2 regions of the Methylobacterium nigriterrae genome follow, and region 2 is predicted to be linked to the other one. Evidence: predicted binding sites of a transcription regulator. Region 2 holds the regulator's gene; the other holds the start of a gene.
What was found. Region 2 encodes PhoB, which activates phosphate uptake and scavenging genes when phosphate is short. Its sites were predicted from a motif close to TGTCATNNANCTGTCAT; they were not measured.

Region 1: the regulator PhoB is predicted to act here: its motif matches at 1,827-1,843, upstream of WDW90_RS15790 (inorganic phosphate transporter).

What each region holds. Positions count from the first base shown of each region.
Region 1 covers NZ_JBAWTG010000027.1:11,300-14,480, forward strand. Annotated here, with positions in the region: gene WDW90_RS15785 (class I SAM-dependent methyltransferase) at 166-1,242, opposite strand; gene WDW90_RS15790 (inorganic phosphate transporter) at 1,893-3,181, shown strand, end outside.
Region 2 covers NZ_JBAWTG010000020.1:41,668-44,848, reverse strand. Annotated here, with positions in the region: gene WDW90_RS13155 (patatin-like phospholipase family protein) at 1-436, opposite strand, end outside; gene WDW90_RS13150 (GcrA family cell cycle regulator) at 863-1,417, shown strand; gene phoB (phosphate regulon transcriptional regulator PhoB) at 1,559-2,260, opposite strand; gene phoU (phosphate signaling complex protein PhoU) at 2,284-3,000, opposite strand; gene pstB (phosphate ABC transporter ATP-binding protein PstB) at 3,068-3,181, opposite strand, start outside.

The DNA.
Region 1 (3,181 bases), on a different contig from region 2:
GAAGGTCCGTTTCCCGGCTCGGAGCCAAGGTCCGGTAGTGGCGCAATCCGGCCCTCGAGCCGAGCCGTTGCAATGGCTGCTTTCGGTCTGCCGGGACGGCGGCGAGTACGAGCGTTATGGGCACGAAGCCGGCATTTGCATCCCGGTGCATGCCGGATGCAGCCATCATCGCTTGGTGACGAGGATCGCGTGGACCATCAGCGGCGTCAGCAGGCATCGGGGCTCGGCAACGATACGCTGACGCAGGGCCGCCTCAAGGCGCGCGGCAAACTCTTGGCGGAACTCAGGGCTGCGACTTTCGTCGAGCGCCGCAAACAGGGACGGCTGAAATGGTGCCTGGAAGAACCGCACATAGCGCTCCGCCAGCGCGTCCCGATCACCGTTCGCTTGATAGGCAGTCCAGAACGGATCAGGAAGCCTGCTGAGGTTCTCTGCCTCCACAACCAAGCCCGCAAACGCACCATCGCCGAATGGTGCGCGCACCTCTGACGGGTGACGCTCGTACTGCAGGATGACCATGCGGGAGAGTTCCGCCGGTTGCAGAAAGCCCGTCTCCGTCAATAGCTCCAACTCCGCCTGGGCCCATCCCATCAGGACTGAAAACGATGTCGTCTCCGCCTCCTCCAGAGCCGGCTGGACGACAACCAGGCGCCCACCTGTTCTCAGCTCACAGGCCCTGCGCGAGAGGAATGTTCGCCAGTCGCTCGCAGCCTGTTGCGCAAAGTGGGCGCGCACGCCGGGCGGCGTCAGGCGCGTCCAGATGTGGCCGGGCTCCGGGACCGGATTGGCGCTGAGCCAATGCGCGGCAAACGAACTCCAACCCAGCGTGACCGATGCAGACGGAAGGATCTGTTCGTAAAACGAGCGCCCGATCGCCGAGGCGAAGATCGGATGATCCAAGTTCAGGTAGCTCTCTTGGCTGTCCCTCAAAAGCACGAACAGCGAGGTGAAGTCGTTCTCGGGCTGGTCCGTGTGCACGACGGAGATCGGGATTTCGCTGTCGGCGCGCTCGCGCAGCCTTTCGATCGCGATGCGCAGGGGCGATAGTGAGTTGCGCCCTTGGGCGCACCCGAAGTCGGCGATGGTCAGAGGTGGCTCGAGCGATTGCAGCGCATCGACGGCTTGAGAGAGCAGACCAAGGCCGATTGCGCCACCGCAGGCTTGCAGTTGCGCGTGCTGGTTGTAGAAGCCGCCCCCCTGCATGGGAGCAGCGTGACCCAGGCCTGATTCTTTGGAGGTCATGGTCACCTCGGCGGCAATCAGCCGAGCAATAACGTTGCTTCCCAGCCTTGAGACAAGTTCAGACAGCAGCGGCGTGTTGTTCGTACCGTTCCACGATTATTTCCATGCTGACGCTGGCGCGGGCCGTGGTGCGGAGCAGCCAACCGGATGGACAGGGCTCATCGCGTTGCGACTGTCCCGCATTGCGAGCTGGATCCGCCCTCCGCTCAACGCATAGAGATGAAGGTTCACTCGTGCAGCGAAGCGGAACGACCGAAGGTGGCCGAAAGCTGAATGACGGCTTTCAGCGTTCAAACCAAAGAAGCGGACCTTCAGCGCGATCCCATCCAAAGCCTCATCACGACCCCTTCCGGACCTTCCGCCTTGTCGCAGAGAGGGTCTGCTATTGAGGAAGAAGCCAACACGGCAACGGCGGCTGTAATGTCATGCGCAGTTGATCAAGCGAATTTGCAGCGGGACAGCCTTCCAGTCCGCGGTCGCCTGATTCGCACTCGCGCCGAGGAAAATCGCAGTTAATGATGCAATACTTCCACAGCTCAGCAGCTAGCAGCCGAGATCCTTAATATATCTCATTGCAGTCAAGATGTCACCCATTTGTCATGTGGCGTCTTTAATCCCGGTCTAGTTCACAAAATTTTCTTGAGGCGATGATGTCCGACGCAGCTCTGGCCCCGAGCGGAACAGTAAGCCATGCGCCAACCGGCAAGCCTCGCCTTGACCACGGCATCCACCCGAGCGGCGTCATCGCCTTCTTACTCGTCCTCGTCGCCGGACTTGGCTACGCGGTCGTCAGCCTGGTCGCCGACATGAACGCTGTCCACCAGGAGCCCCTGGCCGTTGGCGCCTTCGTGCTTCTCGGCCTCGCGCTCCTGATCGCGCTGGGCTTCGAATTCGTGAACGGCTTCCACGACACCGCCAACGCGGTCGCCACCGTGATCTACACCCACTCGATGCCGCCTCTCGTCGCGGTGATCTGGTCGGGCGCCTTCAACTTCCTGGGCGTCCTGCTCTCATCGGGAGCGGTCGCCTACGCCATCGTGACCCTGCTGCCCGTCGAACTGATCCTGCAGGTCGGCTCAGGCGCGGGCTACGCCATGATCTTCGCCCTGCTGCTCGCCGCCATCATCTGGAATCTTGGCACCTGGGCCCTCGGCTTACCGAACTCCTCCTCGCATGCCTTGATTGGCTCGGTTCTCGGCGTCGGTCTCGCCAACCAATTCATGGGCGGCCAGGACGGCACCTCGGGCGTCGACTGGAACCAGGCGCTCGGCGTGTTCAGGGCGCTGGCCTTCAGCCCGGTCTGTGGGTTCGTGCTTGCCGCGCTCTTGTTGCTGGCCCTCAAGTTCACGGTCCGCCGTAAGGACCTGTACGAAGCTCCGAAGGGCGACACGCCGCCCCCGCTCTGGATCCGTGGCCTGTTGATCCTGACCTGCACCCTCGTCTCCTTCTTCCACGGCGGCAACGACGGGCAGAAGGGCATGGGCCTGATCATGCTCATCCTGATCGGCGCGGCGCCCACCGCCTACGCGCTGAACCGAACGATGACGGCGGATGCGACGCCGGCCTTCGTGCAGAACTCGCAGGCTGCCAGCACCTTGTTCGCCGCTCGTGCCGACGGAACGGTGCAGCCTGATGCGGCCCAGGCTCGCAAGACGGTCGCCGGTGCGCTGAAGGCGAAGGAGCTGAACAGGCCGGAGGTGTTTGGCGCCTTGGCTGCCTTATCGGCGGACATCGCGGACGTGGTGAAGAACTACGGTTCGATCCGTCAGGTCCCCGCAGGTGCGACTTCCAACGTGCGTAACGACATGTACCTCGCCTCCGACGCGATCCGTCTGCTGCCGAAATCCGGCGCGGCCTTCTCGGAGACTGAGGCCAAGACGCTCAAGGGCTACACGGAGCTCCTGAACGCCGGCACCCGCTACATTCCCGACTGGGTGAA
Region 2 (3,181 bases):
TCGGCGACTGCACCAGCGTCGCGGCGACGCCGCTCGTGTAGATGTCGGTGAGGTAGGGATCGTAGGCCGGCCCGAGGAACGCGAAGGGCGCGATCAGCGCGCCCGTGCTCACGCCCGAGACGAGGGAGAATTCCGGCCGGGTGCCGGAGGCGGTCCAGCCGTTCAGGATGCCGGCCCCGTAGGCGCCGTCGCCGCCGCCGCCCGACAGGGCGAGATAGTTGAAGGCCTGGCGCTTGGCCTCGGGCCGCGCGGCCATCTCGGCGAAGGTCTCGGAGGAAGCGTCCGCGAAGGCGCGGGCGGCGGGGATGCCCGGCACGCTCGCGTACGCCGCCTGCTCGGCGGTGTAGGGAATCCGCGGAATAGACGAGCAGGCGGCGAGATGACCCGCCAGCCCGAGCGCGAGGGCGCCGCGCAACCAATCCAACCGACGTGCCATCGCCAAGTCCCAGCGCTCAAGCTTCCGATTGCACCCCCAACCGAACGAGCTTGGCCATTCTAGCGTTCCCGGCCGAGCGCGGCAATTGACGCGACGGTGATCGGCTGATGCAAGGCCGCCACAGGCGCCGGCGTCGTGAGCGGCCGGCCGGCGCGGCGCGGCCATTGCCGGTGGAAACCGCGGACGCCCGGCGGCCGAGTCTGATCGTCGACTCTTGCATCGTCCACGAGGCCTCTTGTAGGTTCGGACCGTTGCCGCAGGGAACACGCGCGGCGGCCATCACCAGTGGCGCACACGGACGGATTTCGCACCGGCAGGCTCCGCATGGACGCGGCTCGCACGCGGGCCGCGTTGGGCCTCGTGCGTCCGAACCGCGTCGGGTCCGCCGGGGGGCGGAAGCGGTGATCGCAGCGTTCGGAGGGGGCGATGACGGAAGCGAGCCTGAGCTGGACGGACGAGCGCGTCGACCTTCTGCGCCGCCTGTGGGAAGACGGCCAGAGCGCCAGCAAGATCGCCGCGCAGCTCGGCGGCGTCACCCGCAACGCGGTCATCGGCAAGGTGCACCGGCTGGGTCTCGCCGGCCGGGTCAAGCCGGTGGCCGGCGCCCCCGTGAACGGCCGCAAGCGGCCCCTGCGCGAGGCCGAGGGCGAGATCGAGGCCGCGACCGTGGCCGAGATCGCCGCCGACGCGCCCGAGCCGATCGCGATCGCCTCGCACCGCCCGGCCCCCGATTTCCCGCCGGCCGCGGCGCCGGCCTCGGCCGCCGACCAGGTGCCGCTCGCGGTCTCGGAGCGGGTCACGATCATGGATCTGCGCGAATCGATGTGCCGCTGGCCGATGGGCGACCCGACGACCCCCGAGTTCCGATTCTGCGGCGGCCGCGCCATCACCGGCCTGCCCTATTGCAGCCACCACGCCCAGATCGCCTACCAGCCCGCCGCCGAGCGCAAGCGGGACCGGAGGGTCGCGGGCTTCCGCTGAGGCCGGCCGGCGCCGCGCGCCTCGCCCGCGCGGGAGAATCCGCGGAACGCGGACCGGGCGCGGGATGCGCCCTGTCCGGAAGGACCTCGCCCTGTCCCCCACGGCAGAGGGGACGCGAGCCCGATCCTGTCCGGCCGCGCCCTACTCGACGCCTGAGAACATCTCGTCGAAGGAATAGCCGGAGCCGCGCACGGTGCGGATCGGGTCGGACTGGCGCGGGCGGTTGATCGCCTTGCGCAGGCGCCCGACATGGACGTCGACCGTGCGCTCGTCGATGTAGACGTCGTGGCCCCAGACGCCGTCGAGGAGCTGCTCGCGCGAGAACACCCGGCCCGGGCTCTGCATCAGGAACTCGAGGAGCTTGAACTCGGTGGGGCCGAGATGGATCTCGCGGCCCGAGCGGCGGATCCGGTGGCTCATCCGGTCGAGCTCGATGTCGCCCGCGATCAGGAGGCTGGCCACGTGGGCGGGCTTGGCGCGCCGCAGGAGCGCGCGCACGCGGGCGAGGAGTTCCGGCACCGAGAACGGCTTGACGATGTAGTCGTCCGCGCCCGTGCCGAGGCCGCGGATGCGGTCGCCCTCCTCGCCGCGAGCGGTCAGCATGATGATCGGCAGGCGCTCGGTCTCGCGGCGCGCCCGGATGCGGCGGCACAGCTCGATGCCGGACAGGCCCGGAAGCATCCAGTCGAGCAGGATCAGGTCGGGCAGTTGCTCGTGCAGGCGCAGGTCGGCCTCGTCGCCGCGCACGGCCGAGTCGACGATGTAGCCCTCGGCCTCGAGGTTGTAGCGGAGGAGGAGCGTGAGGGCCTCCTCGTCCTCGACGATCAGGATGCGGGTGCTCATGGTCTCGTCAAAGCCGGATCGCCTCAGGCCCCGGCCCGGGGCGCGATCGTGGCGTAGTTCGAGGCGTCGTCCTTCGGGCGGTCGGTCAGGGTCACGCCGGTGACGAGATAGTGGATCGTCTCGGCGATGTTGGTGGTGTGGTCGCCGATCCGCTCGACGTTCTTGGCGCAGAACAGGAGGTGCGTGCAGAACGAGATGTTGCGCGGGTCCTCCATCATGTAGGTCAGGAGCTCGCGGAACAGGGAGTTGTAGAGGGCGTCGATGGCGCCGTCGCGCTGCCAGACGTCGTGGGCGGCCTTGGTGTCGCGGGCCCCGTAGGCGTCGAGCACGTCCTTGAGCTGCTCCTGCACGAGGTCGCTCATGTGCTGGACGCCGAGCACGATCTTCTGCGGCTGGGCCTGATCGCTGATCGCCACGACGCGCTTGGCGATGTTCTTGGCGAGGTCCCCGATGCGCTCGAGGTCGCCCGAGACGCGGATCGCCGAGATCGTCTCGCGCAGGTCGATGGCGAGCGGCTGGCGGCGGGCGATGAGGAGCACGGCGCGCTCCTCGATCTCGCGCTGGAGCACGTCGAGGCGCTTGTCGGCCGCGATGACGTTCTGGGCGAGTGCGGTGTCGCGGCGCACGAGGGCGACGCTCGCATCCGCCATCATCTTCTCGGCGACGCCCCCCATCTCGGCGATCGAGCGGCGCAGGTCCTCGAGGTCGGTGTCGTAGGAGGTGACGATGTGCTCGGACATGGTCTGGCGTCCTCGATCGGCCCGCCGGGCGGGACCGCGGTGAGGGAGGGATGCGCCCGCGGGCGGCTCAGCCGAAGCGGCCGGTGATGTAGTCCTGCGTCTGCCGCTTCTCGGGATTCATGAAGATCCGGGTGGTGGGCCCGAACTCGACGAGCTCGCCGAGATACATGAAGGCCGTGAA